4 regions of the Peribacillus sp. FSL P2-0133 genome follow, and region 2 is predicted to be linked to each of the others. Evidence: riboswitches for the same ligand, from Rfam matches in the RefSeq annotation. Region 2 holds a riboswitch; each other region holds the start of a gene.

Region 1 (7,655 bases), 2.8 Mb from region 2:
GCATGCTTCAAGTCTTGACTGACACGGTGACTTTCATTGCCGTGGCGGTATATATGCTTTTCATTAACTGGAAGCTGACCATTGTCCTTCTTTTTACATTCCCTTTCATGTTCTATATCACAAGGGCATTCGGGAAACGCATCAGGATGTCATTTAGGTCTGTGCAAAGTTCCGCAGGAGATGTCAGCAACCAGTTACAGGATTCCATTTCAGGAATGCGGCTCATTCAATCTTTTACAAATGAAGAATTCGAATCAAGGAGATTTGCGGAGCGTAATCAGGAAAATATGGCTGCAAACCTTAAGTCCGTTCGGCTACGTTCCATGTTCGGTCCGATTATTGATTTATTGAACAATATCGGTCTTGTAGCAGTCATTGTGTTCGGTGCTTGGCAAGTGATGGAAGGTGAATTCACAATAGGATTAATCGTGGCCTTTCTCGCCTATTTGAGGTTACTGCAGAGTCCAGTTCGCAATTTTAGCCGGGTCATCAGCATTGTCCAGCAATCAGCCGCCGCCTTTGAGCGGATAACTGAAATATTGGAAACCCAACCTGAAATAAGTGACAAGGGAAATGCCATTGAACTCCCTGCGATAAAAAAGCAAATTGAATTTCAATGTGTTGATTTTGCTTATGATGAGAGTGTACCTGTACTCAGCAATTTAAACCTGACCATGAAAGCTGGTCAAGTAACTGCTCTGGTCGGCTCCTCTGGCGCTGGAAAATCGACCATCACGAGCCTTTTGATCCGATTTTATGATCCGCAAGATGGCACGATTAAAATGGATGGTCATGATATCAAAGAAGTGTCACTGAAATCATTACGGGGACAAATGGGAATTGTTTCCCAGGATATCATTTTATTCAATGGTTCAATCCGTGATAACATCGTGTATGGCAAACTTGATGCTACAGATGCTGAAATCAACGAATCCGCCAAAGCGGCAAATGCGCATGACTTTATCAGTGCCTTTCCTGATGGTTATGATTCTCAGATTGGAGAGCGCGGAGTCAAGCTTTCAGGCGGACAAAAACAGCGCATTGCCATAGCTAGGGCACTTTTGAAAAATCCGCAAATCATCATTCTCGATGAAGCAACGGCGGCCTTGGATACAGAATCCGAACATTTGATCCAGCAGGCATTGTCACGTTTAATGAAAAACCGGACTTCAATAGTAATTGCACATCGTTTATCGACCATTCATGATGCTGATCAAATTATCGTTCTGGAAAAAGGGCAGGTTCATGAAAAAGGAACACATCAACAGTTATTGCAAAACAACGGCAGATACAAGCAGCTCCATGACTTGCAGTTCCCTCAACTAAAAGCGATATCAAATTCCTAGCTACTTTGCGGGCAAAAATGCACAGAAAGCCTTCCTGTGCATTTTTGCTTTCATTTGAAATCATAACTTTCCAAAACCCGATTCGCAATGAGCTGATACCCTTTTTCATTCGGATGTAACTTATCACTGAAATACTCTGTTTTCTTTTTATCTTCAAAAAGATCATTTGTAGGAATGAATAACATCCTTTTATCTTTATCCGCTATTCCCTTTATTGACAGGTTATAATCGCGAATGTGCTTTTCAAGTTTTTGATTGTCTTTAATTGGGTTATATAATCCTACTACCAGAATATCCGCTTTATCGTTTGCCTCTATCAATGTTGATGTAATCTTTTTCAGATGGCTGATATACTCCCGTTTACCCTCATTGATTTTTCGGTCACTTATTTTCTTCAAGTCCCCGCCGTTGCTATTGATCAAGTCATTCGTTCCAATATAAACGATGAAAGTATCGGCTTCATCAAGTTTCGTTTTAATGCGGTAATCATCAAGCTGTTTCATCACCCCATCCGTTTCCTGGCCTTTTATACCGTAATTCCAAAAACTCACTTTTTGTTCGGATTGCGGATTATTCAATTCATCCTCAAGGCCTTCTATATATCCTTCTCCGTCCTTATCCCCTTTTCCATAGGTTAATGAATCTCCAAAAGCCATCACCCTTTGCACATCTTCCGACTCCGAGGCCTGAAATTCATATGCAGCAAAACATATAACTAGTACTATAATCAATAAACCTGCCAATTTTTTCATTTGGTTCTCCTCTTGTCTCTTTACTAGAAGTATTTAATCTTTTACATACCCAAAAAATCTGCAGTCTTAACATAAAAAAATTGTCAGATAAAGATTTAAGAGTGTATGATAATATAAAACTTTCAATGGATTGAGTGTCATTCACCGTCCCTTAAACAAAAAACGGGATTACCCTTCATTCTGGAGATTGAATAAATGATAGTTAGGAGTTTAAATCATGGAAGAGCACATAGAGTTTAGAGAGGCAGAACTATCTGATCTACCCAGAATTGTTGAAATATATAATTCGACAATTGCTTCAAGAATGGTCACGGCAGATACGGAACCTGTATCCGTCCAATCGAGGGTTAAATGGTTTGAGGAACATCATTCAGAAAGTAGACCGCTATTTATCATTACTATAGAAGGGAAAACTGCTGGATGGATGAGCTTCCAATCCTTCTATGGCCGACCGGCATATAATTCCACTGCCGAAATCAGCATTTATATTGATGATTATTTCCGGGGAAAAGGAATCGGACAAATTTCGATTCAAAAGGCCATTGAATTGAGTCCAAAATTAGGTGTTAAGACTCTATTGGGTTTCATATTCGCCCACAATACACCAAGCCTTAAGCTTTTTTCCAAATTCGGGTTTGAAGAATGGGCACATTTACCTCAAGTTGCCGAGCTGGATGGCATTGAGCGGGATTTGGTCATTCTTGGTAAACGTGTCGAAATTTAATATTATTCTTTAGAGCTATTGCCTTGAGCAGTAGCTTTTTCATATTAATCGAGGTCGAATTGGCTAATTTAAAAATACCTATATGCTTTCTGGAGGGGAAAATGTTCAGAATCTCTTTTACTTGTTAACGCATTTAATAGCATATCCAATTCTTGACTGGCTTGAACAGTTAGCAGACTTGTTAAGCCGTAAATTGCTGCCAAGTTGATCATTTCTTTTCTCTTCTCTTCTACTTTTTCTATCGTTACCTTACGGCAAGGCATTATATAGCCACCTCCCATTTATTCAATATTTTTACACTTTCATCATAATGAAACTACTAGTAAAAATCAACTATTTTTCAGAAATTAAATGTGTTATTTTAAAGGATAAATGTGACAAAATGACTATTTCATTCTAAAATTATGTATATTTTGTGTCATTTTCTATCAAACGCAAAAAAAGCATCCACTAGTGTAGACTGCGAATGCTTACATCATATCCCTTATCCAAAAACCCAAAATATAGTCCATCGTTTACTATGTCATCCATTCAGAAGGTGACTCAGTATTTGGTCTATTTATAACAATCTTATATTCATCTTCAAGTACTTTTAATGGGGCATCATAAAGGTGCCTTTCATCAGAGGTTTTGTATACTCCATTGGCCAATAACTCTTCAATAAGCTTTGCCTTCCTCTGTTCAATCCTCTTAAATAATTCTGCCATGTAAATGGCTCCTTTCCTAGTCTTCCTAGAGCCTGCTTCTAGTTAGCTAAACTTTATCAACTTGTTTGATTTTCACCAAATTATATATACCTTTTCCATTATGTCACTAAACGTTATTTCCCAAAAATAAAAGCCCCTTCTAATTCAAGAAGAGGCTGACAGTGTCCGTACGGCTCTTCTTATCTTCCAAGCATATGCTTGTTGGATTTAGCACAGTTCCCAAAACGGGTCCGCTGCCGAGGTTTCGTTGGGCCAAGTCCCTCCACCTCTCTGGATAAGAAATCGATATATAAATGATGTAGACATGATTTTATCCTAATAACTATCAAAAGTCAATTACCTGGTTCTCCCTTTTTTCCTGGACATAAAATGGTCCCTCTTTCAAATGCGGGTTGCATTTTCTTGTCTTTCTGATATGATGTCAGTAATTACATACAATTCACACCACTAGGGGAGTCTTTTTTAAGACTGAGATGGAATTAGTTCCGGACCCTTTGAACCTGAACCGGCTCATACCGGCGGAGGGAAGTGGATGATATCGTCCATTTACAGACTATATCCATCTACCCCGTTCCGTATTCAGGAACGGGTTTTTTCATTAACAAGGAGATCCATTCTAAAGGAGGATGAACAATGGAGAATGTTAAATTAGAACCATTCAGTGATAGACTACATGCACGGTCAAAAGAAATTTGGAAAAGGAACCATTCACATCCCTTTGTCCAGGCAATTGGAAATGGTACGCTTCCTGAAAACAAATTTGCCTATTACCTGAAGCAGGACTATATCTATCTTATGGATTATTCCAAGCTCTTTGCTTTAGGTGTCATCAAAGCTCATAACATCGAAACCATGGCAAAGTTTGCGAGTATTTTAAATGAAACCCTTCAAGTGGAAATGGATATTCATCGGCATTATGCTTCCGAATTCGGGATCAGTTCCAAGGAATTGGAAGATACAGAGCCTACTCCAACCACTCTAGCCTATACAGGATACATGCTAAATGCAGCTCAGCATGGGACTTTGGCAGACTTGATCGCCTGTCTCCTGCCCTGCGCTTGGGATTATTATGAAATCGGTTTGCTATTAAAAGAACAAAATGGAGCAGCATTGGAAAACAATCGCTACGCAGATTGGATAAGGTCCTATTCATCTCCTGAATTCGGTGAAGCACACAAATGGCTGATCGCTTTGTTGGAAGAATTGACGGAAGGCATGCCAGAAACGGAACTTCTTAGATTAGAAAAGCACTTTTTGGTTACTTCCCGATATGAATATTTATTCTGGGATATGGTTCAAAATGAGCAGGATTGGCCGCTGTAGGTCGTTGACATGATGATGAATCCTATCAAGAAACTGACGTTGACTGCCATGATCACGGCTATAACGACGCTGACCAGTTCATTTATTTTCATACCTGCAGGATTTGCAAAGGTCTTTCCTATTCAGCATCTGGCAAATGTCATGACTGCCGTTCTATTGGGGCCAGCTTATGCTGTGACACAAGCTTTTTTAGTTTCCATCATTAGAAACATGTCTGGTACCGGTTCAATTTTTGCCTTTCCCGGGAGCATGATCGGTGCACTTTTGGCTGCCATCCTTTATCGAAAAACACAAAGCTTAAAATTCGCCTGTTTAGGGGAAGTGATCGGGACCGGTATTCTCGGTTCCCTAGCCTGTTATCCACTTGCCCTCCTCCTATTGGGAGAAAAAGCTGCTCTTTTTGGTTTTTTACCGGCTTTTATGCTCAGTTCATTCGCTGGTGCGATTTTAGCTTTCATATTACTTAAAATACTTCTAAAAAATAATTATATGAAGGGGTTTTTTTATGAAAACAGCATTAACCATCGCAGGCTCTGATTCAGGGGGCGGCGCTGGAATACAAGCGGATTTAAAAACATTTTCTGCACATGGTGTCTTTGGAATGTCTGCCATCACAGCCGTAACCGCACAAAATACAATGGAAGTCCGTTCAGTACAGCCAATTGAAACAGCAATCATATCAGATCAAATTGCAGCTATCTTTGAAGATATTCATGTCGATGCAGTAAAAATAGGCATGCTTGGATCAAAAGAAATCGTGGAAACTGTCGCTGCGTCCCTTAAAACCTTCTTGCCTGCCATCGTTATCCTTGACCCTGTCATGATTTCCAAAAGCGGCCATCATTTGCTCGGCGAAAAGGCTGTCTCTGCCTTAAAAATGGATTTGCTTCCGCTTGCAACACTTGTAACCCCAAATGTACCGGAAGCGGAAGTACTTACTGGCTTGTCGATTCGAACGGAACAAGATTTCTACAAGGCATGCATTTCAATACAAGAAATGGGTCCCAAAGCCGTTTTACTTAAAGGAGGCCATGCAGCAGGAAATCCAAATGACCTTTTTTATGATGGGACTGACTTCCAATGGATCAAGGGAGAGCGCATTCATACGAAAAACACTCATGGCACGGGCTGTACTCTATCATCTGCCATTACATCAAACCTGGCAAATGGGCTGCCATTGCAACAGTCGATCGAACAGGCCAAGACCTATATTTCTGAAGCGATACGCAATAGCTTTTCAATCGGCAAAGGTCATGGACCTGTCCACCATTTTCATTCATTTTCAAAAAAAGAACGGAGTGAATTAATATGAAGGTTTCTGCAGCCGATTTATTCGTGAAGGTAAAAGAAAGAAAACCACTCATTCACCAAATCACCAACTTTGTTACGGTCAACGACTGTGCAAATGCCACCCTTGCCATCGGTGGTTCACCAGTAATGACTTCGAGCCCAAGAGAAGTGGCGGATATGGTCAAATTAGCAGATGCATTGGTCTTGAATTTCGGTACGATCGATGATAAAGCCTTTGAAGCAATGGTGATTGCCGGTAAGACGGCAAATGCCCTGGATATCCCGGTCATTTTGGACCCGGTGGGAGTTGGTGCCACCCCCTATCGTACAGAGCAGGTCAAAGAGCTCCTTAGTAAGGTTACTTTCCAAATCATTCGCGGGAATGCGAGTGAGATTCTTTCATTGATGGGTGGGGATAACGTTACACGCGGGGTGGATTCGGGGGAACTAGCGATTAGCAATGCAGAGCTGGCTGCACAAGCAGCAAATAAATTGAACAGTATCGTCGTGGTCAGCGGAGCTAAGGATGCGGTCAGCGACGGAAAACATACGTCCATCATCGACAATGGGAACCTCCTTTTAACTAATGTTACAGGTACCGGCTGCATGTCCACCGCACTTATCGGCACTTTTTCCGGAGTCACCGACGATTTCTATTCTGCGGCAATTGCCGGTATCTCTACCATGAGCATTTCAGGGGAACTAGCTGCTGCAAACCTTCAAAAAGATGAAGGAACAGGAACGTTTCGCGTGCGATTAATCGATGCAATATCAAGAATGGATAAGGAAATCTGGATGCATGAGGTGAAAATAAATGAAGAAGTCCCAAATTGATTTAAGCCTGTATTTAGTTACGGAAGAATCCCTAGCATTAGAAGAATTGGCCAGAATCATTGCAGAATCGGTTTCAGGAGGAGTCTCGATCGTACAACTTAGAGAGAAAAACAATTCCTCCCTTTCCTTTTATAAAAAAGCTTCTGCATTAAAACAGTTATTGAACGAGCTGTCCATTCCCCTTATCATCAACGACCGGGTGGATATAGCCCTTGCGGTTGCAGCGGACGGAATTCATATTGGGCAAGATGACCTTCCACTGCCTGTCGTCAAACAAATGGTTCCTGAAGATATGATTGTAGGTGTATCTGTCTCCACTCTTGAAGAAGCTCTCGAAGCCGAACGAAATGGAGCAGACTATATCGGAGTCGGTTCAGTTTTCCCTACAAAGACCAAACAAGATGCAACCCTAATGGCCATTGGGGATCTGGAGGAAATTTGCCGCAGCGTATCCATTCCCGCCGTAGCCATCGGGGGTATCACTGCAGATAACATTTCCACTCTTTCTGATAGCGGGCTATCCGGTACCGCAGTCGTATCGGCCATCATGAATGCAGATAGTCCGAAGAGAGCCTCCGAATCCCTTTTAAAAATCATAAAAGACTTTAATTAATGAAAAGAGGGGACTGATTACAGTCCCCTTCCTTTTGTTTATGTCAAAACGGTATTCTTTGTTTCC
Region 2 (7,655 bases):
TTATATTTTGCGAAAGGGGCGGAGAAGATCCCGTTATCGATGCTTGGCATTTTTCAGTATATCGCTCCGACCTTATCTTTATTGATCGGGGTATTCGTCTATCATGAAAGTTTTACTAAAGCACATCTTTTAGCCTTTTTGTTCATATGGTCAGCCTTGGCTGTTTATACATTATCCATAACGAAATGGGGTCAGGCAAGTGCCCGCAGGTTCAAAGGCAAAGGGAATATTGGTGCGTGAATAACAAAAAATGCTTGGGAGATTTCTCCCCAAGCATTTTTTTTATGCTGGTATTTAATGAAACGGCTATACGGCATAGGGGAAATGCCAGGGTCATGAAAGGTAAATATTCGAACCTATTTCAGAAACAATACAATTGGAAAGGCTGACAGGACTGTGATCAGGCTTTGCACGGGGGATATTTAGTTGGAATTTATTATAGAAGGAACTATCCAGGAAAATGATATGATCTGTCAGGAATGCTGATATGGTGGCGAACGGCTTTCTATTGCTATTTAATTCAGTGATGATTCCCTGTGCACTGGTAATCCCGATCCCGTGGCCATAAAAGAGGTTATTTCCTAATAATATGGCATTTTCACCTTGCCATTCAGGAGTTGCCTCGTCGTGTTCAGGGTTTTTGAAGTAAACGCAATCACCTGGTGAATAATCCCTTCCTTGATGAATGATGAGAGCCATATTTTGTGGAGGGTGCCAGTCATATAAAACTAGGTTTGAAAAAAGGTTGTCGAAATTCCTCGGGCCGATTAAATCCAAAATGGCCTTTAAAAAAGTGACGACTATTGCTGTCCCGCATTCGAAAGCATAAAGCCTTCCATTTATGAAAATGTCAACGATTGCAGCATGAGGGAGAATCCCTGGCTGAAGGGTAAAGGTGCCATCCTTTGAAAGGCGCCAATATTGTTTATTGGATTCCGATTCCTCAAGTGTGGAAAATTCTACATTACTTTTATCCAACGCAATAGCTGCCGCAATGACTCGATTCCTCAGTTGAATCTCGAAATTAAACTCTCCAAAGTTCCGATATTCAAAAACGTTAGAATCCTCCGCCAGCAATTGGACAATTTCAAGCGATTTAGCAGATGCTATTCCTGGTTGGATTTGACTGACATCTAACCATTTGTGATTAATCTTTATCATGATCATATCCACCTTTTGCTTATGAAATTAACGGTTTAAAAACCGGTAAACAAAAATGTCTACATGTAATGCTCATTATATGAATGCAAGCTTTGAATTGACTATTTGGAACGTGTCAGCCACCGTTGCAGCCGAGAATGATTGGAATGAAAAGAGGCAGAATTTTATTGCTTTCATTCCAAAAGATGTTTTGCTAGATATCCTAGAGTGCAAGGAATACCTTTCCAATTAGCGAGAAGAAGCAAATTAGTATTCCTTTTTCCCCATGAATTGATATAATGAGAGAGAAAAGTTCATATGTGCGAGAAATGTAGGGGGGCCAGTATGCTGGCTGAGATTGCATCCTTTAGATGCTGACTCTTTGAACCTGATCTGGATGATGCCAGCGGAGGGAACATATTATTACTGATTTTCTGTTTTGTATGTTAACGTCCGAATTCATCTTCGGGCGTTTTTTGCTTTTTTATCCAGTATTTGAATAAACCCTGGAGCCCCATTATGGTTCCGGCATATGGAACTTATATGATGTGTAGGAGGATAATGACTTGAATAAATTCTTGCCACTGTTAACTTCGTTGTTCCTTTTGGCTGGATGCGGTGCAGGCGGAACTAATGAAAAAGAAGAAGCATCTAAAAATGAAGGAAATGAAAAATTAAAAAAAGTATCGGTCGTGCTCGATTGGACACCGAATACAAACCATACAGGATTGTATGTAGCCAAGGAAAAAGGTTATTTTAAAGAACAAGGTCTTGATGTGGAAATTATCATGCCAGGTGAAGCCGGAGCTGATAAGCTTGTCGCTTCAGGGAAATCTGAATTTGGCGTGAGTTACCAGGAGGGCATAACGCAGGCCCGCGTGCAGGGCGTGCCGATTGTTTCGGTAGCTGCCGTCATTCAGCATAATACCTCGGGATTCGCTTCCCCTGAGGCAAAGAACATTAAAACTCCCAAGGATTTTGAAGGGAAAACGTATGGCGGCTGGGGGTCTCCGGTTGAAAAGGCCATCATTGATTCACTCATGAAAAAAGAAAATGCGGATGTAAATAAAGTGGATATAGTCAATACAGGAGACACGGATTTTTTCACTTCGGTTAAAAGGGATATAGATTTTGCCTGGATTTATTATGGATGGACAGGCATTGAGGCTGAATTGCGAAATGAAAAGCTTAATATGGTTTACTTAACCGAATACTCTGATAAGCTTGATTACTATACGCCTGTATTAACTACGAATGAAAAGATGATAAAAGAAGATCCGGAGACTGTTAAAGCATTCGTTCAAGCAGCTTCGAAAGGGTACCAGTTTGCGATCAAGAATCCTGACGATGCAGCGGACATATTAATTAAGTCTGCACCGGATCTTGATGCAAAACTAGTGAAGAAAAGCCAGGAGTGGCTTGCAGACAAGTATCAGGATGATGCTCCGCGATGGGGTGAACAAAAGCTTGAAATTTGGAAGAATTACAGTGATTGGATGACTGAAAATAAGCTTCTTGAAGGTGATTTCGATCCTGAAAAGGCATTTACCAATGAATTTTTACCAAAATAGGAGGAAATACAATGGCCAACTCATTAATTAGTATACAGATTATTCCTAAAGGGGAAAATGTCATCCCTATGGTCGATGAAGCAATCAAGATCATTGAAGAATCAGGTGTCAAGTATGAGGTTCACCCGCTAGAAACGACAATGGAGGGTGAGCTTTCCGAACTTTTTGCCGTGATAGAAAAAATGAATGTAAGAATGATTGAAATAGGATCGCCGAATGTCATTTCCCAAGTGAAAATATTATATCAGCCAAGCGGGATTACGATGGATACGTTAACGGAGAAATATCGCGCATGATCGGAAGGGGAATTTGGAAGAAGGGGGCTCCCTTCTTTCTTTTATTATTGTTGCTGATAGTATGGGAGTCAGTGACAGTCTTATTGAAAGTCGAAGAATGGCTGCTTCCCGCTCCATCGGCCATTTTCATTGAAGGAATTGAGTCGTCCCGCAATCTTTACGGACACCTTATATCCACAACCGAGCTTGCGTTGTCGGGTTTTTTTATTGGAAGCTGCATCGGCTTATTGATCGCGGCAATTTTACACCTATTTCCCGGTGTGAAGGACGCGGTTTATCCTCTGCTCATACTATCACAAAATATACCCATCATTGTTTTGGCGCCGCTCTTGGTGATCTGGTTTGGCTTTGGCATGCTGCCTAAGTTAATAGTGATTTCGCTTGTATGTTTTTTTCCGGTGGCGGTTGCATCATTGGAAGGTTTTCGCCAGACACCATACGAACTTAAGCATTATTTCAAGATGATGGGAGCGGGAAAAAATCAGTTATTTTGGAAGCTGGAACTTCCTCACTCGATTCCGTTCATTTTCTCCGGCCTGAAAATTTCAGCCACCTATAGTGTAATGGGTGCGGTTATTTCGGAATGGCTTGGAGCAAAATCGGGGATTGGTGTTTATATGACTCTCGCTTCCTCTGCGTTCAGGACAGATCGGGTGTTTGTTGCCATTTTCATCATCATGGGAATGAGCCTGATCTTTTTTGGAATCATCACCATCCTGGAGAAATACTTAGTTTCTTGGAAGAGAAAGGAGGGCGAAAAGGATGAAGCTGGAAATTAAAGACGTCTCCTATTCTTTCGATGATAAACAGAATATATTGGAGAAGATGAATTTCCATGTGGATGAAGGAGAATTTGTCACGATCCTTGGGCCATCAGGCAGCGGTAAAAGTACATTGTTCCACTTGATCGGCGGCATTTTGAAGCCGGATCATGGCATCATTTCACTGGATGGTAAAAAGATAAATGGCTTAAAGGGCCATATCAGCTATATGCCTCAGCAGCCTTCCCTTTTACCTTGGAGGACGGTATTGGAAAATGTTTTGCTTGGAAGTGAACTTGCTGGGGTCAGAGATAAAGAAAAGGCAAAAGCCCTTTTGATGAAAGCTGGATTAGAAGAGTACGAGAAAGCATATCCGCATGAATTATCTGGTGGCATGAAGCAAAGGGCCGCATTCATCCGGAGTATCTTAAGTCCACAGGACTTGATGTGCTTGGACGAACCCTTTTCTGCCTTGGATGAACTGACAAGATTGCAAATGCAAAAATGGCTGTTGTCGGTTTGGGAAGAAAATCGGAGGTCGGTGCTTTTTGTTACGCATAGCATAGATGAAGCGGTTTTCCTTTCAGATAGGATTTATGTGTTATCAGCAAAACCGGCTGCTGTCATCAAAGAAGTGGAAATTCCATTTCCAAGGCCAAGAAGTGAAGAACAGCTTCTTAGTGATGAGTTTTTTCATTTGAAGAGAGACTTATATGCAGCACTGAAACCAACTTTTTCTATTTAAGGGAGGCGATTAAACTTGAGGATCATCGACAGTCATATCCATTTGGACCGGTATGATGTTGTTAAGCGGAAGCAGATTCTGACTGACATGGAAATGGTTCATATGGAATCCTTACTGTCTGTTTCCATGAATTTGGCCTCTTCGATTAACAATTATCAGCTCTCACTGAAGGATTCACGAATAAAGCCTGCCTTTGGTTTTCATCCAGAGCAGCCCCTCCCAAGCGATGAAGAAGTGAACGAACTTTTGAACTGGATGCGGGAACATCGTCAAGATATGGTTGCCATAGGTGAGGTTGGGCTGCCCTATTACTTAAGGCAGGAAAATCCCGATATTGATAACTCAGCGTATATAGTGATACTGGAGAGGTTCCTGACCTTAGCTAAAGAGGTTGAAAAGCCGGTTATCCTTCATGCCGTACATGACGATGCACCCATCGTTTGCGACCTTTTGGATAAGCATCAAATCACAAAGGCACACTTTCATTGGTTTAAAGGCGATATCCGGACAGTCGAAAGAATGGCCGAAAAGGGCTACCGCATTTCGATTACACCTGATGTTTGTTATGAGAGAGAAATACAGGAATTAGTTTTTGCATACCCACTTAAGCTGATGATGATTGAAACGGATGGACCATGGCCGTTTGAAGGGGTTTTCAATGGGAAATGGACCCATCCCGGCATGATGCATGAGAGTGTGCGTCAGATTGCTTCGATTAAAGGATTGCCGATTGAGGATGTCTATGAAATCCTTTATCAAAATACGAAAGATTTTTATCATATATAAAGGTACCGGTTACCATACCCGGTACCTTTTTTTAGTTCAAAGAAAGGTTCTTTTAACCTTTTCCCAAAAGGAATTGTCTTTTAGCTTAACGGTCTTGATGACTTTACCGCTTAACCGGACCTTTACCTTTTCGACATGATTGATGCTTAGTGCTTCATTGTCCATTCCAATGATCGGATAGCTTGGTCCGTTTTCTTCAAGGTGGATGGTCAACGTCTTATCACCGCTTAAAATAAATGAGGAACCTAGGGTCCGATAGGTATTATTATTGACGGAAGCAAGTTCACTCACTTGAAAGCAAGGGAGGAGAGGATCGACAACGGCCCCATTGACTGATTTATTATAGGCGGTGCTTCCAGTCGGGGTCGCAATGATAATCCCGTCCCCGCGAAAAGTTTCAAAATGGAGTTGATCAATGAAAATATCCATGATGAACGTTTTGGTGATGGAAGACCGGATACTGAGTTCATTAAGGGCATAAAAGGAGGGCTGATCGTCCAATTGGATAGCGATAGTTGGATATTTACGTACCTCGATTTGCTCTTTTGTCATGGCATCGATCATTTTATCACTGTCTTCCAAGTGGAAATCGCAATACATATTCAAGTTACCTGTGGTGGAAATGCCCGCATATAAACAGTCATCCCTGAATCCGGTTTTACGGGCTGCCTGCAGGAATGTGCCGTCATCACCGATGCTTACGATGATGTTTGCTTTCGTGAAATCCTGGATGACTTCATACGAATGTTGCTTCGCCAAGTCTGACAAGTATTCCACCTTGCTGATCATCTCTGCATTCGGTGCATGGAAAAAATAAATATTCCTTCGAGTGTTCATCATGTACCCCCCTAGTATGTATGGTGATGAAAGGGCTTTCTTTTCTTTCAAGAAGGGAAAGCCGCCAGTACAAAATGAAGCTGCACATTTCGTACACTTTTATATGACATAGTTTATCATGGAATGAAGCATTTTTGTTATTCGTTTGAGGAAGCAGTATCGAAGAAAGAGTGATTAACTGGATAGCGAAGCAGTTCCTTTTAGGAAGTGAAAAGCGAATGATGGTATAATTAATTCTCAATAAGGGCTCTTTCAATCCCTGTCATACAATGGGTATATGATTAAATGGTGAATAGGGTTCGGATATATAAGAAAGTAGGTTATGTGTATGAAAGTACATATCATTGCCCCGTATGAATCAATGATTCCAATAATTAAAGCGTGCGTGCCTCTTTATCCAGATTTAGGAATAGGGTATTCAATAGGAGACTTGGAAAAGGGTGTGGAACTTGCGAAATTGGAAGAGGAAAACGGAGCGGATGCTATAATCAGCAGGGGAGGAACGGCCAAGTTAATTAAGAAATCCGTCAATATCCCAGTGATCGACATGCACCTTTCCGGTTATGATATGATTCGTTCCCTGACATTAGCCAGTGAGCTTAAAGATAAAACGGCGATCGTGGGATTTTCAAATATAACATCAGGTGCCCAATCGATAATCGACTTATTGGACCTTCCTTTACAGGTTTATACGGTCCGTGAGTCAAAAGATGTTGCTCCTCTCATTTTGACTTTGAAAAACGAGGGTTATAAACAGATCGTTGGTGATGTGATTACAATCAATACAACCATCTCTTATGGCATGAAAGGATTCCTCATTCAATCGGGAAAGGAATCAATCATAAGGGCAATCAATGATGCGAAGGAAATGATCACCTATCTTCAATACAAAAGCGACATCAATAGGATGTTTGAAAGGCTTTTAGTCAAAGAAGTCCAAAATATCGTCATTTTAAATAGTGATAATCAAATCGTCTATGAGCATTTAACTGATTTTGACTCCAATCCATTGACCGATGATCAATTTAGAAGCATGAATGGAGAAGTGAACGTAAGTAAGCAGCTGCATACCAGTTTTTCACACGATGGCAGCAGTATAGAGGTAGACGGCTTTTGGCATGATGGTTTGTACTCGTCATATGGGGTTTATGTATTAGATGCCAGTCCAATGAAACGATTCGATCAAAAAGGTGTACAGATCAAGGCAGCTTCTATCTCAGAACCGATTGCCTTGGATACCGTTCTGATCAAAAATGTAACAGCACTCTATAAGAACCATGAAATCATTCACTTAAAAGGAAATCGAGGGACGGGTAAAGAGTTTCTTGTCAATCATATACATAATGAACAAACAAAAAATGGAAATCTCCTTACAATTGATTTCAAAGAATTCAAGGAAGCTGATCTTAACAAGCTGCCTCTTGAGCATATCCGCACCATAACTATGAAGAATATCGATTGTCTGCAGGATTATGAACCATTAAGAGAATTTCTAAGCACTTGCTGCAGAAAAAGTCTA
Region 3 (7,655 bases), 1.8 Mb from region 2:
TAAAAAGCGGGTTATCCGCATCCAACTCGGATTGTGCCCCTAACATCCCGGCTGCAGCACTGGATGCTTTACTGGCGAGTCTATCTTTTTCCAATAAAAGGACCTTTTTACCTCGTTTGGCTAATTGAAAAGCGATGGATCCACCTATTACTCCTCCCCCAACAATGATTGCATCATATATGGAATTCATCTTATGTCTCCTTTCCCAAAGACTTCGAATATTCTTTAACGGCTTTAATCGGATTTTCAGATTCAAGCACACCTGACATGACGGCAATTCCCCGTACCCCCGCATCCAGCACGACTTGGCAATTGAAAGGTGTTACTCCGCCTATCGCAATTATCGGAAGATTGACATTTCTTGTGATTGCATGAAGCTCCTTAACTCCCTTAGGAGGAAGTCCGATTTTTGAATCCGTTTCAAAAACATGTCCATAAATCGCGTAATTGGCTCCTTTGCTGAATGCGGCTTTCGCTTCATCCATGGAATGGATCGAACAGCCAACATTCATCCCTGGAAAAGCTCCTTTTACGACTCCCGCATCTAAACTATGAAAAGCCAATTGCACACCAAATACTTTGTGTACCCAGGCTACATCCACCCGGTCATTTATGACGATCTTAGATAGCGGAATCTTATTATCATGTAACAGGGTCACTGCTCGATAGAGTTCCGACGCACTCATCTGCTTTTCCCTTAAATAAAAGAAATCAACATGTTCCTGAATGTTTGAAGCGATCTCAACAAACTTTTCAATTGGCTGTTTCCCAGTAGAAATAATATGCAATTCATGTGCATTCATACTAAGAACCCCTAACTAGTAAAGTTACAATCTCATAAAATCAAATAGATACTAACGGGAATTGAATCGATAGATAAAAGCCGGCCAACAGCAGGATGATAAAATACAAAATGAAACCATGATCCTTTTTTGAAAATCCAAATTCATAAAAGTATGTTCGATCCCGAGTGTCTGTAAATCGCTTTGCCTCCATCGCAACCGCGATTCGGTGAGCACGTCTGATGCTTCCGGATAACAACGGGATGGAATAGGCTTTCATTTTAAAATATACCGATCTTATCCCTTTTCCCCTTTCGAAACCGCGTACCTTCATCGCGTTTCGTATCGTTTGGAACTCCTCCATCATGATGGGAATCAGCCTTAATGCCGCCATGAAACTATAGGCATATTTCGGTTTAAGCTTAACTTGCTGCATTAACGAATAAAACAAGTTCACTGGCCTCGTCGTTAATGAAAAAGTTAAACCAAGAGCCGCAAAGAACAAAGCTCGAAAGCCCACCAGTAAACCCCTCATGAAACTTTCTTCTGTAATCGATATCAGGCCCCACTCAAACCAAAGCGTCTCACCTTGCCCGAATAATATCATTGCGGAAGAGGTGGATATAAAAATGAAACAAAAGGGAATCGACAAAAGTAAGATTCGTTTTATCGAATGCCCGGTAAAAAACAAAAATAAAAGTAATACGCCAATGGTGATATTCATCATATAATTCAGGTCATGAATGAATAACGCCACGATGCATAACACAATCAGTACACCAAGTTTAAGGCTTGGATTAATTCTATGGAGCCATGTTTCTGCATTTGAAACATTCATCTACATGACACTCCTTTTAACTTTGGTCTCCAATAATCCTGATTGCGCAATGTTTTCATCACTTATTACGTTTCCGTCCTTAACCGTCCAGATCCTTGTTGCAAAGTTCTTTGAAATATGATCATCATGAGTTACCATGATCACTGTTATTCCGCGCCTTCGATATTCCTCAAACCATTCCAGTAATGCAAAGGTATTTTTCGAATCTTGGCCAAAGGTTGGCTCATCAAGTAGAATGATTTTTTTGTCTATTACGATTGAAGCAGCTACGCTTAAGCGACGCTTTTGACCCATTGATAATTGAAACGGATGTTTATCCCGATGCGCCTCAAGGCGGAACACTTTAAGCAATGATTGGACTCTCTCATCTATTTCTTGTTGCGGCCTTTTGTCAATTCGCAATGAATAGGCAATCTCTTCATATACAGTATTTGCAACGAACTGAAACTCGGGATTTTGAAAGACAAACGTCATATGATCCGTTGGGTTTTTCACCCTTTTAATGGGGGTCCCCATTAATTCATACTTACCATTCGTTTTTATGAACTGCATCAGTGCATGCAAAAGAGTACTCTTCCCCGCGCCATTTTCTCCCCTGATTACAATCCATTCCCCTGAATGAACCTTCAGCTCTTCAACCTTGATTTTTTCCTCTTTATTCCGAAAACCGCTAAATCCTTGCACATGCATAAGGAGTGAACCATCTGTAAATTTGTGTTCACGAATTGGTGCATACTCATTTACATATTCATCCCAAACACCAGGGAACCAAATTCCATGTTCTTTCATTTCATTTTTATATTGTGAAAGAATGGTGTCTCTTGGACCATCAGCCATGATTTGACCTTCATCGTTTAAAAGCACGATTCGTTCGATGAATTCTAAAACATGGTCAATTTTATGCTCGACGATAATAACCGTTTTGTCTCGTCCGACTTCCTTCAATAAGTCCCAGATTTCTTTTGTTCCTTCCGGATCAAGCATGGCGGTCGGTTCATCTAAAAATATTACTTCTGGTTCAAGGGCCAATACTGAAGCGATTGCCAGACGCTGTTTCATCCCGCCTGATAATGTTTCTATACTTGTATGGCCTAGGTTCAATCCTACTTTACGGAAATGATTTTGGATCTTCTCTCTCATTTCTTCTCTAGGGATGGAAAGATTCTCAAGTACGAAGGCAATTTCCTCATCGGCAAATGGCATGCAAAACTGACTATCAGGGTCTTGAAAAACATATCCCCATGAAGAAGGGCATTTCAATTTATCCGCTTTCATCGGTACTTCGATGGAATTCGGAATCAATCCGCTTAACACTTGCAGAAGTGTGGATTTACCACACCCTGATGGTCCCAACAATAACACTTTTTCTCCTTTATCAAACGATAAGGATAGATCCTTGAATATCAAAGATTCATCACCGGGAAATTTCATTCTTAACTTCTCAACTGAAACGATTGGTTCCATGGCCCTCAACCTCTACTTTTGATCCAGTTCTGCATAATCTTTACTTGTAACCGGACGAACAAGATTGGTTACTCCTGTTGCTTCCAGAACCTTGACTAGATAATAGGCAGTCACACCTGCAAAGAATATGGAACCCACAAACCTCGCTATCATGAACAACAAAAGATTCCAAGTAGAAAGCGCACCTATTTCCCCGTATGCAAAATCCATTATTACTGATGCAAGGCAGGAAGCTATCGCAGCTAAAACAGCCACCGACATATTGAATTTTTTATATTTGAACGCCATGAACACCAGCTCCGCGAACAAACCTTGGACCACCCCATATAACAGTACGGTCAGCCCCCAAGGAGAACCTAGAAAGAATTCCCCGGAAGCTGCAGCAATCTCCGCCAAAAGTGCCACACCCGGTTTCCGTAAAATTAAAAAGGCGACGGGACCAGCTATAAACCACATTCCATAAATAAGTTGATCCAGATGTAATCCTAATGGTTTAACGGAATAGTAAATCGAACCCCAAAGGATATAAACGATTCCAAATGCTACCGCAATCACGATCGTGACTAATATATCAGTTAATTTCAATCCTTTTTTCATTATTTCATTCTCCTTTATACTTCTAGTGTTTCCTGATGCACAGGCCATGTCTCTAAACGATAAGCCATTTCCCAAAATGAGTATTCATATTGGCTGCTAAGGATAAAATGCTCTTTCATTCTCTCCTTATCTTCGTCTGTTACTTTTTCAGCAATCTCATCAAGCCTCGCAATTTGTTCTTCCACCAAAGTGCGGAACCACTCTCCTCCGTAAGCCGCTATCCATTCTTGATAAATCGGCTCTTCGGGTACGCACCCTTGCAGCTTTTCACCTATTTCATAATACAGCCAGTAACACGGCAAGATAGCTGCAATAACATCCCCTAAATGTCCCGAATAAGCTGCACGATACATATGGGAAGTATAAGCATAAGCAGTCGGGGCAGGTTTGAACTTTTCCCTTTCTTCTTTTGTGATGCCTAATCTCTCAGAAAAATTCTCATGAAGCCTCAACTCCGCTTCATATGTTCCTTGTGCATGGCCGGCAAGCCTGCTTGTTGTATGTAAATCTGTAGCTTTTACTGCCCCTAAAGCTTGAACCCTGGCAAAATGAGATAAATAATAGGCATCTTGCATGACATAAAAACGAAAACACTCCAATGGTAATGTGCCATCTCCTATTCCTGCAACAAACGGGTGATTAAAACTAGCTTCCCAAATATGATCAACTTCCCGACGAATTTCCTCTGAAAACTTCATGTCCATTACCTCCAAATTGTATTTTTCAATGAATCTTACAGAAAAAAACCTTTATCACCCCATTTTTTGCAAACAAAAAACCACTTTCTTAAACGTAAAGAAAGTGGTTGTACTTGAAAAAATACAGAAACGTATTGTTCCAGACCCCACTTCCCTACGCTGGTATAAACCAGATCAGGTTCTAAGGGTCTTAAAGTCATACTTTAATCTCAGCTTCTGCGGTAAAATCAACTTTTACCTATAAAGCACCCCTAGTGGTACAAATTGTATATTTAATTTTCATTTGCCTTTATATTAACACGATAAATCCAATTGTCAAACGTATTAGAAAAAGTTTTCAACCTAATGCTTTAGGTTTACTAGCCTTTCAATCTTGCATAACCACCTAACTTGATTGATTAAACCATTGTTAATCCACCATTTACGGAAAGAGTTTGCCCCGTAATATACCCGGCATCTTCCGAAACGAAATAGGCAACGGCATTGGCAATGTCCTCTGGTTGAGCTAGCCGACGAAATGGAATCGCTTTTTCCAAGGCGCCTGCTATACCTTCATTATAAGAGCCTATTTCTTGAAATAGGGGCGTATCAGCAGGACCTGGCGCAATACAATTGATGTTGAGTTTGTGACGTGCCATTTCTCTTGCTATCGTTTTTGTGAAGGCAATCACCCCTCCCTTAGCAGCCGAATAAACTGCCTCTCCACTTGATCCTACTCTAGCTGCATCGGATGCAATATTCACTACCTTTCCGTAACCATTTTCAATCATGAGAGGTAAAATTTCCTTGCAAGTATGGATCTGCCCAAGTAAATTAATATCGATAATCCTTTTCCAAGTGCTAGGATCACTTTTTAAAAAAGGTTCCACCTTATCCCAGCCTGCATTATTAACCAATATATCTATTCTATGATAATGGTTCACTGATTCTTCAACGGCTTTTTTAACACTTTCTAATTTCGTTACATCACAATGGACCGCTCTAGCTTCAAAACCCGACTTTTCGATTAAAGAAACCGTTTCCTCAGCATTTTTATGATTTATATCAGCCACTATGATGTTAAAATTGCGAGAAGCCAATTTTTTTGCAATCTCTCTGCCAATTCCGCTTCCAGCACCGGTAATAAATGCCATTCTTTTATTCATCATATTTCCCTCCGCTTTCACCATTTAGTCAATATGGATTTATTTAAACTGCTTATATATTGTCGATTATCTTTTCATTTATCATTTCCCGGAGCCGGAATTTCTGGATTTTCCCGCTTGCCGTACGAGGAAAATCATCCATTATTTCAAGAAATTCAGGCCAATATTGTTTGGCCAAACCCTTTTCCGAGAGAAATTCCTGCATGGAATCCATCGTGATCGGGCTCTTGCCCGTTTTCATGCTGATACATGCACATGCTTTTTCCTGAAGACGGGAATCTGGAACCGCAATAACCTGAGCACTAGAAATATCCGGGTGTTCATATAATACATTTTCTACATAAGCGACTGGAATATTTTCACCGCCACGTATGATTATGTCTTTGTTTCTTCCAGAAATTCGAATATATCCGTCTTCATCCATGAATGCTCGATCACCGGTAATGAACCATCCGTCACTATACTCAGCTAAAGTATCATCGATCCGTTTAAAATAGCCGACAAAAAGAGCCGGACCCTTTACTAATAAAGAGCCTTCTATATTCGGGGCACAGACCTCCCCTTCAAAATCGACGACCTTTAGTTCCATTCCCGGAAACGGAATTCCATCGGTATTCGTCAGTTTTTCTTCTGGATCTTCAAGTCTCGTCAAGGTTACCAAGCCATCTTCTGTTTGCCCCCATCCTGACAATATCTTGAACGGTACTTTTTCCATGGCTTCCTTTACTAAATGCCTGGGAATCGGGGCACCTAAAGCTACGAAGACTCGTAGCGAATTAAGGTCATACCTTTCTATCCCCTCCATTTGAACCGTATCTTGCAGAAAAGGAGTAGCTCCGGCCGTAAACGTTATCTTTTCCCTCTCAACCCATTCAATAAACTCTCTCGGATTCCAAATGTCTTGATAGACTCCCGTACCTCCAATATGAGTAGGGAGCCTAACTCCATAACCAAAACCTGTTTGATGGGCGAACGTTGACGCCATGAAAAGAACATCATCGGATGTTAAATGTAGGCGGTCAATCCAATAATTCGTTGATATACAAAGAGTATTATGTGTATGCATAACTCCTTTTGGACTCCCTGTGGTTCCCGAGGTAAAGATAATTTCAGTCACATCATTAGGGTCATGTGTGATTTCATCCAAAATGGATGAATCCATCCTGTCTTCCCAAGGTTCCTCAAATAAGGAGGAGAACAGTTTCATCCCATTCGGCGCACTGTCACCAATCACATATATATGTTTCATTGATGGCCATTGATGACTTAGTCTTTCAATCATGTCAGGGTAATAAAACCCACGGAAATACTCTGGTACAACAATCATTTTAGATTCTGCCATCCCAACCATATAGCCAATTTCCCTATCTCGATAAATAGGTATCAATGGATTGCTAATGGCACCGATTCTTGTAATAGCATAGTGCAAGATTATAAATTCATTCCAGTTAGGCAGTTGAAAAGAGACAACATCCCCCTTACCCAATCCTATATGCAAGAGACCCAAAGCGATCCGATCGACCAACTTACCAAGCTGCTTATAAGTAAAACTACTTTTTTTATCGATAATCGCCATCTTATCTGGATGCTTTACTATAGCATCATTCAAGTAATCCAAGATGGTTCGGTTTGGCCAAACGCCTTGAAATTCCCCCACATATTCCTGAGTCAAAACCGTCTCCAATTTCACCAGTTTTCATCCCCCTCATCAACCTCTGAATTTTTTAAAATCTACAGGCCTCTTTTCTAGGAAGGCGTTTTTTCCTTCTTCCGATTCTTTTGTATTGTAAAACATCGCTAAACTGCCCATCGATAGTTGAGAAATCCCTTGAATGTTAGCACTATCTGCATTAAAGGAATATTTGAGCATTTTTAGCGCAGTAGGACTCTTATCAAGGATCTTTCTTGCCCATTCTTCTGCTGCCTCGTGCAGTTGTTCCGAGGCAACGATTTTGTTTACAAGTCCCATTTCTTTTGCTTCTTGTGCAGAATATTGTTCACATAAATACCAGATTTCCCTTGCTTTCTTTTCTCCGACAATCCGTGCTAAATAAGCTGAACCAAAACCTGCATCATAACTACCGACCTTTGGCCCACTCTGGCCAAATTTTGCCGTGTCAGATGCAATTGT
Region 4 (7,655 bases), 2.4 Mb from region 2:
CATGATGAAAAGGTGGATCGTACGACGAATGGTACAGGTCTGGTGAAGGATTTAACGCTGGCAGAAATCAAGCAACTGGATGCCGGTTCATGGTTTAATGAAAAATATCCGCAATTGGCAAAAGAGGTATATGGAGGGTTAAAGGTTCCCACTCTTGAAGAAGTCTTTAAGAAGTTCGGAAAGCAGGCCAATTACTATATCGAAACAAAGTCCCCTGAAGTATATCCAGGAATGGAAGAAGAACTTTTGCAGGTTCTGGAAGAATATAAAATGGTGGATTCAAAAGGCCGTACCAAGAATGTATTAATACAATCGTTCAGTAAAGAAAGCCTTATGAAGGTTCATGACATGAATCCAAAGTTACCGCTTGTGCAACTCTATTCTTATAAGAACCCAGCAACCATTTCAGATGAAGAATTGGAATCCGTTAAGGAATATGCAATTGGCGTTGGCCCGAACTTCAATAAGGTTGATGGACAATATGTGAAGATGGTTCGCAGTCATGACCTTCAATTCCATCCATATACAGTAAATGACAGAGCGGATATGAAAAAGGCTCTTGAATGGGGTGCAACGGGGCTGTTCACTAATTATCCTGATGTATTCAGCGAGGTACTAAGAGAGTACAAGCATGATAATCACAATGAAAATGGGAATTAATAAGTAATTATGTGAGTCCTGGTTTTCCGGGGCTTTTTTTGTAATAGAGTCATGTGAACTTGAAGATGAGGCACTATTGTTCATGTCCGATGTGCTGCCAACCGCATATTGGAGTGTAGAAAACGCTGGAGTCAAGAAAGATGATACGGTAGCGGTACTTGGTTGTGGCCCGATTGGCTTGATGGCTCAGAAGTTCGCTTGGATGAAAGGCGCAAAAAGGGTCATTGCAATCGACAATCTTCCTTATAGGCTCAATAAGACAAAACAGATGAATAAGGTTGAGGCGTATAACTTCGACGAGTATAACGATATGGGCAGCTACATTAAGGAAATCACTTCAGGCGGGGCCGATGAGGTCATAGATGCGTATGGATGGCAAGAAATCAACGATCGAGGCGATTGAGCAAAAGCTGAAACTTCAGGGCGGAACGTTAAGCGCGATCGAGATTGCACTTAACGCCGTACGTAAATTCGGTACGATCAAATTGACTGGCGTATACGGATCCAAATATAACATGTTCCCATTAGGCAATTTATTTGAAAGGAACATTAACCTGAAAATGGGGCAAGCACCAGTCATTCACTACATGCCAAAGCTTTTTGATGAAATCACGGCTGGAAAGTTCGACCCCACGGAAATCATATCCGATAAAGTCCCTCTCGAAAAAGCGAATGAAGCTTATCAAATCTTTAACGATCACGAAGATGAATGCATTAAAGTGGTGTTAAAGCCATAATCTGAAGCTTATAAAAAGTCCAATGCATGGAGCTGCATTGGACTTTTTGGTTATGTTCACAAATAGTAAATGGCGTATTATGAATAAACGTATAAAAGAGTTGTGAAATATGAATGATAATTATGCCTTTGAACTGAAGAAATCAGGATTACACTGATTTTTTTACTATAATGGGTGGCTTTCGTTTCAGGGGAATCCGGAAATGTGACGACTGACCCTTCAATTGATGAACGAGCATATGCCAAGTGAACTTGAATAAGGGTTTTTGGTAATGAGATGGAGTATTTATATTATATAATGATAGTGACAAAAGGAGGATGTATAGATGGCATATAATTCGGCAGCAGAACTTTGTGAAGGGTTTGGGTATCCGCCCGTTCACGTTAAATTGACGATAGAGATCGTCGATAAGAGATTGGGACCTGTAACGGCGGAAGCAGAGATTGCCATCAAGCCTGTTAAGTCAAAGGAATATCTAGAAGTATTGGTGGAAGAATTGGAATCGGAGCATATCTTTGCTGATGAAAATGGCAGTATCTATGGCAGCTTCGGCATCGATCAAAGCATCCAGATATATGATGAAGTCCTGACTACAATTCCGTTCGAAGAGTTAATAGGAAAGGAAAATTGGAAAGAGACAATTGAGGAATCAATCACTGTGGATAAGCTAAAGGAACAACTGGGGAAATCCCTCAATGATTATCAATTCAGTGATTTGAGCGGGAAATATAAATTCAGGAAAAGATGTACGATAACGGAAATTCAATTCATAGAATAAACCAAAACTGGAGAAGGCGAAATGCTTTCTCTTTTTTCGATGCTATCATAATCAAATGTTTATAGTGACACAATCCGTAAGGTTTTTTAAACATACACAATGACAAGGAGAGATCAGTAAGGCTTTTTATAGTTTCAACATACATTTTTTTATGGTTTTACATAGGGTAATATATTGATAAGGACTTTTACAAGAAAACGAAATGTATATTTTAAAAGATAAAAAGGAGAATATATGAAAATTGGTTTGGTACGGCACTTTAAGGTGGCACATGAATTTCCCACTGGGAGACCTGTGACGGCGGATGATATGAAGCAATGGTTTGAGGACTATGATGCAGCGGATATCATTTACGGAACGACTTTATTTGGTGTGGAGGAATGGCAGGAATGTTATAGCAGTGATATGTCGAGAGCTGTCAAGACAGCGGAACATATCTATCCAGGTACGGTTCATCGGATGGAGGAGCTGCGGGAAATACCTTCCCCTCCTCTTAAAGGAAAGGTTAAGCTGCCGTTCATCCTTTGGGCCATCTGGATTCGCTGCTGCTCGGTAATCAACAAGCAGACAAGGGCGGAAATTAAGATCGCAGAGCGAAGAATCAATAAAGTATTGGATGAGGTCTTAGCAAAGGGGGACAGGGATGTTCTGATCGTGAGTCATGCCGCCCTCATGGTATATATAAGGAAAGAGCTGATACGACGTAGGTTCACTGGTCCAAAATTCAGGATTGCCAGTAATGGAAAGCTTTATGTATTTGAAAGATGATAAAGGAGAAAATATTAGGTTTCCCACCAGAAAGGGTAAGTCATTTTTGCTTATTTTAAGAAAGAGGAAGGCATTTTCCGAATAGTTATTCTTTTTTTATTGGTTGTGGTTTATTATTGTAATAGTGTAATTTTTACGAATTCAATAATAGGGAAAGAGGGGTGGACATTTTGCTGAAGGCAGTTTTTTTTGATTTAGATGATACATTACTATGGGATCAGAAAAGTGTAAAAGAGGCTTTTGTGGCCACATGCGAAGTGGCTAAGGAGAAATATGATCTGAATGTCGACGAGTTTGAAGAAGCGGTGCGAAAGGAAGCACGTGAGCTTTATTCTTCTTACGATACATATGCATTCACTCAAATGATCGGAATCAACCCATTTGAGGGATTATGGGGAAATTTTCAGGATGATCATGATGAATTCCGGAAGATGGCCGGGATTGCACCGGCTTATCGGAAAGAAGCGTGGACGAGAGGTTTGAAGGCATTAGGGATCGATGATCCGGAATTTGGGCTTGAACTGGCAGAACGTTTCCCGGCCGAGAGACGCAAAAAGCCATTTATCTATGAAGAATCCTTCCGTGTTCTGGATGAATTAAAAGGGAAGTACAAATTGCTATTGCTTACGAATGGATCTCCTGAACTGCAAAATACCAAACTTGAAATTACGCCTGAACTGGTTCCTTATTTCGACCAAATCGTGATTTCAGGCGCATTTGGACGAGGTAAACCAGATGCCTCCATTTTTGAGCATGCCTTGGAAATCATGGAGCTTGATAAGGATGAAGTATTGATGGTCGGCGATAATTTAATGACCGATATCCTTGGAGCATCACGGGTAGGTATAAAGTCGGTTTGGATAAATCGCCATGATAAGGAACGGAATGAAGTGATTCCAACCTATGAAATCAAGCATTTAGAGGAGCTTTACCCAATCCTTGAGAGCCTGGGGAAATAATTAACGGTCCTCTCCAAATAACAAATTTTGGAGAGGTGTAATGAAAATATTAGGTCTTTCAAATTATTTACAGAATGAAAAGGGTGATATATAGTTACCCTGTAATCAATTAAATTATTCAGACTAGGGGTGTCCAATAAAAGTTGGGCTGAGAGAGAAGCGCTTAAGCTTCTTAACCCTCAGGACCTGATCTGGTTCATACCAGCGTGGGGAAGTTAGAATCTACTAAACAATGACATTTCAATTGGTCATTTCTTTAGTCATACTAACGTTAGCCGGGTCTTAAATATGAGATCTGGCTTTTTCGTGCGAAATGGATTGGATTTTGTCCTTTTTAAATGAACTTAAAAAGGAGAAATGAAATCATGATGAGTAATTCTGTAAATGACATGAACGTTTCAATTATGTCCAGTTTTGCCGGGAGTAAAAAAGTGTATGTTGAGGGATCTAGACCTGATATTAAAGTACCTATGCGTGAAATTAAGTTAAGTCCGACTACAGGGGCATTCGGCGAAGAGGAAAATCCGCCTTTACGAGTTTATGACACAAGCGGTTTTTATACGGATTCAGATTATCCCATTGATATTCGTAAAGGTCTTGCCCCGATTAGACGAAGCTGGGTTGTGGAACGGGAAGATGTTGAAGAGTATGATGGCCGTGAAATAAAGCCCGAAGATAACGGGTATAAAAAAGTTGAGTCACAATCCAACGCCGAAGTTTTTCCGGGATTGAAAAGAAAACCATTGCGTGCAGTGAAAGGCCAAAACGTAACCCAGCTCCATTATGCCCGTAAAGGTATCATTACTCCAGAAATGGAGTTCATTTCGATCAGGGAAAATGTAGCCCCTGAGTTTGTAAGAGAAGAGGTAGCTAGCGGACGGGCTATCATTCCGGCAAATATTAACCATCCTGAAAGTGAGCCAATGATCATCGGACGTAATTTTCATGTGAAAATAAATGCGAATATTGGAAATTCCGCTGTTAGTTCATCGATCGAAGCTGAAGTGGAGAAAATGACTTGGGCTACACGATGGGGTGCAGACAATATAATGGATCTTTCCACTGGAAAGAACATTCACACGACTCGGGAATGGATTATCAGAAATTCACCTGTGCCAGTTGGGACGGTTCCGATATATCAAGCATTGGAAAAAGTGAATGGAGTCGCGGAGGATTTAAATTGGGAAGTTTTCCGGGATACATTAATCGAGCAGGCTGAGCAAGGTGTCGATTACTTCACCATACACGCTGGTGTGCTTTTGCGATACATCCCAATGACAGCAAAGCGAGTTACGGGAATCGTTTCCCGAGGGGGCTCCATCATGGCACAATGGTGCTTGGCCCACCACCAAGAAAGTTTTCTCTATACTCACTTTGAAGAGATTTGTGAAATCATGAAGGCGTATGATGTCTCTTTCTCATTAGGTGACGGCCTCCGTCCGGGATCCATTGCAGATGCAAACGATGAGGCACAATTTGCTGAATTGGAAACACTTGGGGAACTGACGAAGATTGCTTGGAAGCACGATGTTCAAGTCATGGTGGAGGGACCTGGTCACGTACCGATGCATTTAATTAAAGAAAATATGGATAAGCAGCTGGAAGTCTGTCAAGAAGCACCATTCTATACCCTGGGACCATTGACAACGGATATAGCTCCTGGATACGATCATATCACTTCTGCGATTGGTGCTGCCATGATCGGATGGTTTGGAACTGCCATGCTTTGTTATGTGACACCGAAAGAGCATTTGGGACTTCCGAATAAAGAGGATGTTCGGGTAGGGGTCATAACTTATAAAATTGCGGCCCACGCAGCTGACCTTGCTAAAGGTCATCCGCATGCAAGAAAACGGGATGATGCCCTTTCGAAAGCTAGATTCGAATTTCGTTGGAGAGATCAATTCAATCTTTCCCTCGATCCTGAAAGGGCGGTCGAATATCATGATGAAACTCTACCGGCTGAAGGTGCCAAAACAGCTCATTTCTGTTCAATGTGCGGCCCGAAATTCTGCAGTATGAGAATCTCTCAGGACATCCGTGATCTGGCGAAGGAAAAGGGTCTGGGTTTTGAGTCGGTAATCGATGAAGGGCTTAAAGAAAAAGCGAATGAATTCAGGAAAACCGACGGGGAAATCTATCAATGATTCCGACGAGAGGGAGAATTCGATGAATCGGGTAATCCAGATAAAAGTTGAAATGAAACAGTTGGAAACTCAATTGGAACAGCTGAAAAGAGAGCTGAACATTTTTCGGGAGAATTGTAATCATGAATTTGTAAAGAATGATTATAGTCAACAATGTACAAAGTGCTACTTAATCGAAAGTCTGCAATGGTAGTGATGCCTTAATTGTCCCTTCATTATCCGAATTAACCCCCTTAATCATGTTGGGGCATTCAATCACAAAGTCAACATGATTAAGGGGATATTTCATTACTTTTTACAAACTTGTTTTAGTAATATGAAGAGGATGAGGGACAAGCCATCCCTTTTCCTTATTCAATCGTAGGAATTCAGCACTTTTTGGTATGGAATTGCGCGAACATCTGTGCAATATCTTCGCGGTGCAATCAAGCCTTTTGTTGTTAGAAATGCCCATGTTCCAAATACCTCACCGTAATGCATAGGCTCTTCTTTCGGATTTTCGCTTAAAATTCCCATAACCATCCTCCTTAAGAATTTCACTGTTTAACGTAGTTAAGTTACCCTGTACTAATCCATGTATGCATTGTTAATTCTTGGAAAACGTTGGAGTGATTTTAGCCTTTTATTCCTTGTAGCCTTTCTTGATAACATTCATCACAGAGCATTTCATTTCTATCCATGTCAGTAACTTGAAACGTTACATCATGGATTTTTTTTCTTCCGTTTCATCAGTACAATAGAAGCATTTTTGTGTCATTAGAAATCCTCCCATTCAAATAAAAGTGTTTATAGTTTAAAACTTCACGTTTTTTATACAGAAAACATGACTGCAGCTTAATTGGTCTTCTTGGAAGAGGTTGGTTTGAATAATCCAGTTGGGGTTTAACATACTAAACTTGTTCACATGATTGATAAAACGAGGAGGGAAATACAATGCAAAACCAATATCAACAAGGTCAAGTACACCAGAACATGCAAACGGGTGCCATTCCCCCACAAATGAATCACGGTGGTCACGAAGTATTCGATGTACATGAAGTGTTGTCTGGAACCATTGTTACTTTAAACACATACACTCTTTTGCGTCAGCATGTACAGGATCAGGAATTGCTGGATATTCTGGATCGTCAATATCAGTTCATCCAAGATGAATATAATATTACATTGGAGTGCTTCCAAACGGGCCAGGATCCTTCTAAACGGACTCAGAGCTACAAAATGAATCAAGGTAACGATTTTATATATGGATTGACTCCAACACAGCCAAAGAAACCTTTGCAATCCGTCTCGGAAATTACGGATGAATGCATTTCAGCCATGATGCTGGGAGCTGCCAAGTCTACAGCATCCATGAAAGCGATGTCAGCGGTAGAAATAACGAATCCGGTGGTACGCCGCGTATTAGCAGCTTCCGTTCCGAATTGCATTGAAATGGCCTATGAGATTTCGGTATATCAAAACAAACATCATTACTACCAAGTTCCACAGCTTGCACAGCAGGATATGCAACAAATGATGAATTCGTATGCACCCGCACAAGGAAATAACAACAATATGAGTCATTAAAAGCATTTGTTAAGAACATAAAGAAGGGAAAGGACTAACT

The links. Region 2 has a riboswitch for thiamine pyrophosphate ahead of MKY17_RS20660 (ABC transporter substrate-binding protein). Riboswitches for the same ligand answer to the same signal wherever they lie in the genome.
Region 1: it holds a riboswitch for thiamine pyrophosphate, as region 2 does, so the genes downstream of both, tenA (thiaminase II) here and MKY17_RS20660 (ABC transporter substrate-binding protein) in region 2, are expected to answer to the same signal.
Region 3: it holds a riboswitch for thiamine pyrophosphate, as region 2 does, so the genes downstream of both, tenA (thiaminase II) here and MKY17_RS20660 (ABC transporter substrate-binding protein) in region 2, are expected to answer to the same signal.
Region 4: it holds a riboswitch for thiamine pyrophosphate, as region 2 does, so the genes downstream of both, thiC (phosphomethylpyrimidine synthase ThiC) here and MKY17_RS20660 (ABC transporter substrate-binding protein) in region 2, are expected to answer to the same signal.

What each region holds. Positions count from the first base shown of each region.
Region 1 is NZ_CP150254.1:1,442,591-1,450,245, reverse strand. It holds gene MKY17_RS06985 (ABC transporter ATP-binding protein) at 1-1,346, shown strand, start outside; gene MKY17_RS06980 (GDSL-type esterase/lipase family protein) at 1,397-2,098, opposite strand; gene MKY17_RS06975 (GNAT family N-acetyltransferase) at 2,316-2,822, shown strand; gene MKY17_RS06970 (aspartyl-phosphate phosphatase Spo0E family protein) at 2,891-3,085, opposite strand; gene MKY17_RS06965 (Fur-regulated basic protein FbpA) at 3,341-3,529, opposite strand; SAM riboswitch class I at 3,706-3,810, opposite strand; TPP riboswitch at 3,969-4,073, shown strand; gene tenA (thiaminase II) at 4,163-4,852, shown strand; gene thiW (energy coupling factor transporter S component ThiW) at 4,868-5,389, shown strand; gene thiD (bifunctional hydroxymethylpyrimidine kinase/phosphomethylpyrimidine kinase) at 5,358-6,164, shown strand; gene thiM (hydroxyethylthiazole kinase) at 6,161-6,976, shown strand; gene thiE (thiamine phosphate synthase) at 6,957-7,589, shown strand; gene MKY17_RS06935 (MFS transporter) at 7,628-7,655, opposite strand, start outside.
Region 2 is NZ_CP150254.1:4,291,668-4,299,322, reverse strand. It holds gene rarD (EamA family transporter RarD) at 1-240, shown strand, start outside; gene MKY17_RS20665 (protein-glutamine gamma-glutamyltransferase) at 334-1,161, opposite strand; TPP riboswitch at 1,464-1,572, shown strand; gene MKY17_RS20660 (ABC transporter substrate-binding protein) at 1,707-2,711, shown strand; gene MKY17_RS20655 (thiamine-binding protein) at 2,723-3,007, shown strand; gene MKY17_RS20650 (ABC transporter permease) at 3,004-3,786, shown strand; gene MKY17_RS20645 (ABC transporter ATP-binding protein) at 3,770-4,513, shown strand; gene MKY17_RS20640 (TatD family hydrolase) at 4,529-5,299, shown strand; gene MKY17_RS20635 (NAD kinase) at 5,336-6,136, opposite strand; gene MKY17_RS20630 (PrpR N-terminal domain-containing protein) at 6,465-7,655, shown strand, end outside.
Region 3 is NZ_CP150254.1:2,483,962-2,491,616, reverse strand. It holds gene thiO (glycine oxidase ThiO) at 1-190, opposite strand, end outside; gene MKY17_RS11935 (thiamine phosphate synthase) at 192-803, opposite strand; gene MKY17_RS11930 (energy-coupling factor transporter transmembrane component T) at 844-1,620, opposite strand; gene MKY17_RS11925 (ABC transporter ATP-binding protein) at 1,621-3,084, opposite strand; gene MKY17_RS11920 (ECF transporter S component) at 3,097-3,681, opposite strand; gene tenA (thiaminase II) at 3,696-4,379, opposite strand; TPP riboswitch at 4,514-4,642, opposite strand; gene MKY17_RS11910 (SDR family NAD(P)-dependent oxidoreductase) at 4,778-5,524, opposite strand; gene MKY17_RS11905 (AMP-binding protein) at 5,577-7,214, opposite strand; gene menB (1,4-dihydroxy-2-naphthoyl-CoA synthase) at 7,233-7,655, opposite strand, start outside.
Region 4 is NZ_CP150254.1:833,254-840,908, forward strand. It holds gene MKY17_RS04025 (glycerophosphodiester phosphodiesterase) at 1-660, shown strand, start outside; partial or broken gene MKY17_RS04030 (zinc-binding dehydrogenase) at 707-1,397, shown strand; gene MKY17_RS04035 (hypothetical protein) at 1,723-2,175, shown strand; gene MKY17_RS04040 (histidine phosphatase family protein) at 2,410-2,943, shown strand; gene MKY17_RS04045 (HAD family hydrolase) at 3,114-3,902, shown strand; TPP riboswitch at 4,018-4,132, shown strand; gene thiC (phosphomethylpyrimidine synthase ThiC) at 4,268-6,049, shown strand; gene MKY17_RS04055 (hypothetical protein) at 6,072-6,242, shown strand; partial or broken gene MKY17_RS04060 (hypothetical protein) at 6,345-6,565, opposite strand; gene MKY17_RS04065 (spore coat protein) at 6,983-7,615, shown strand.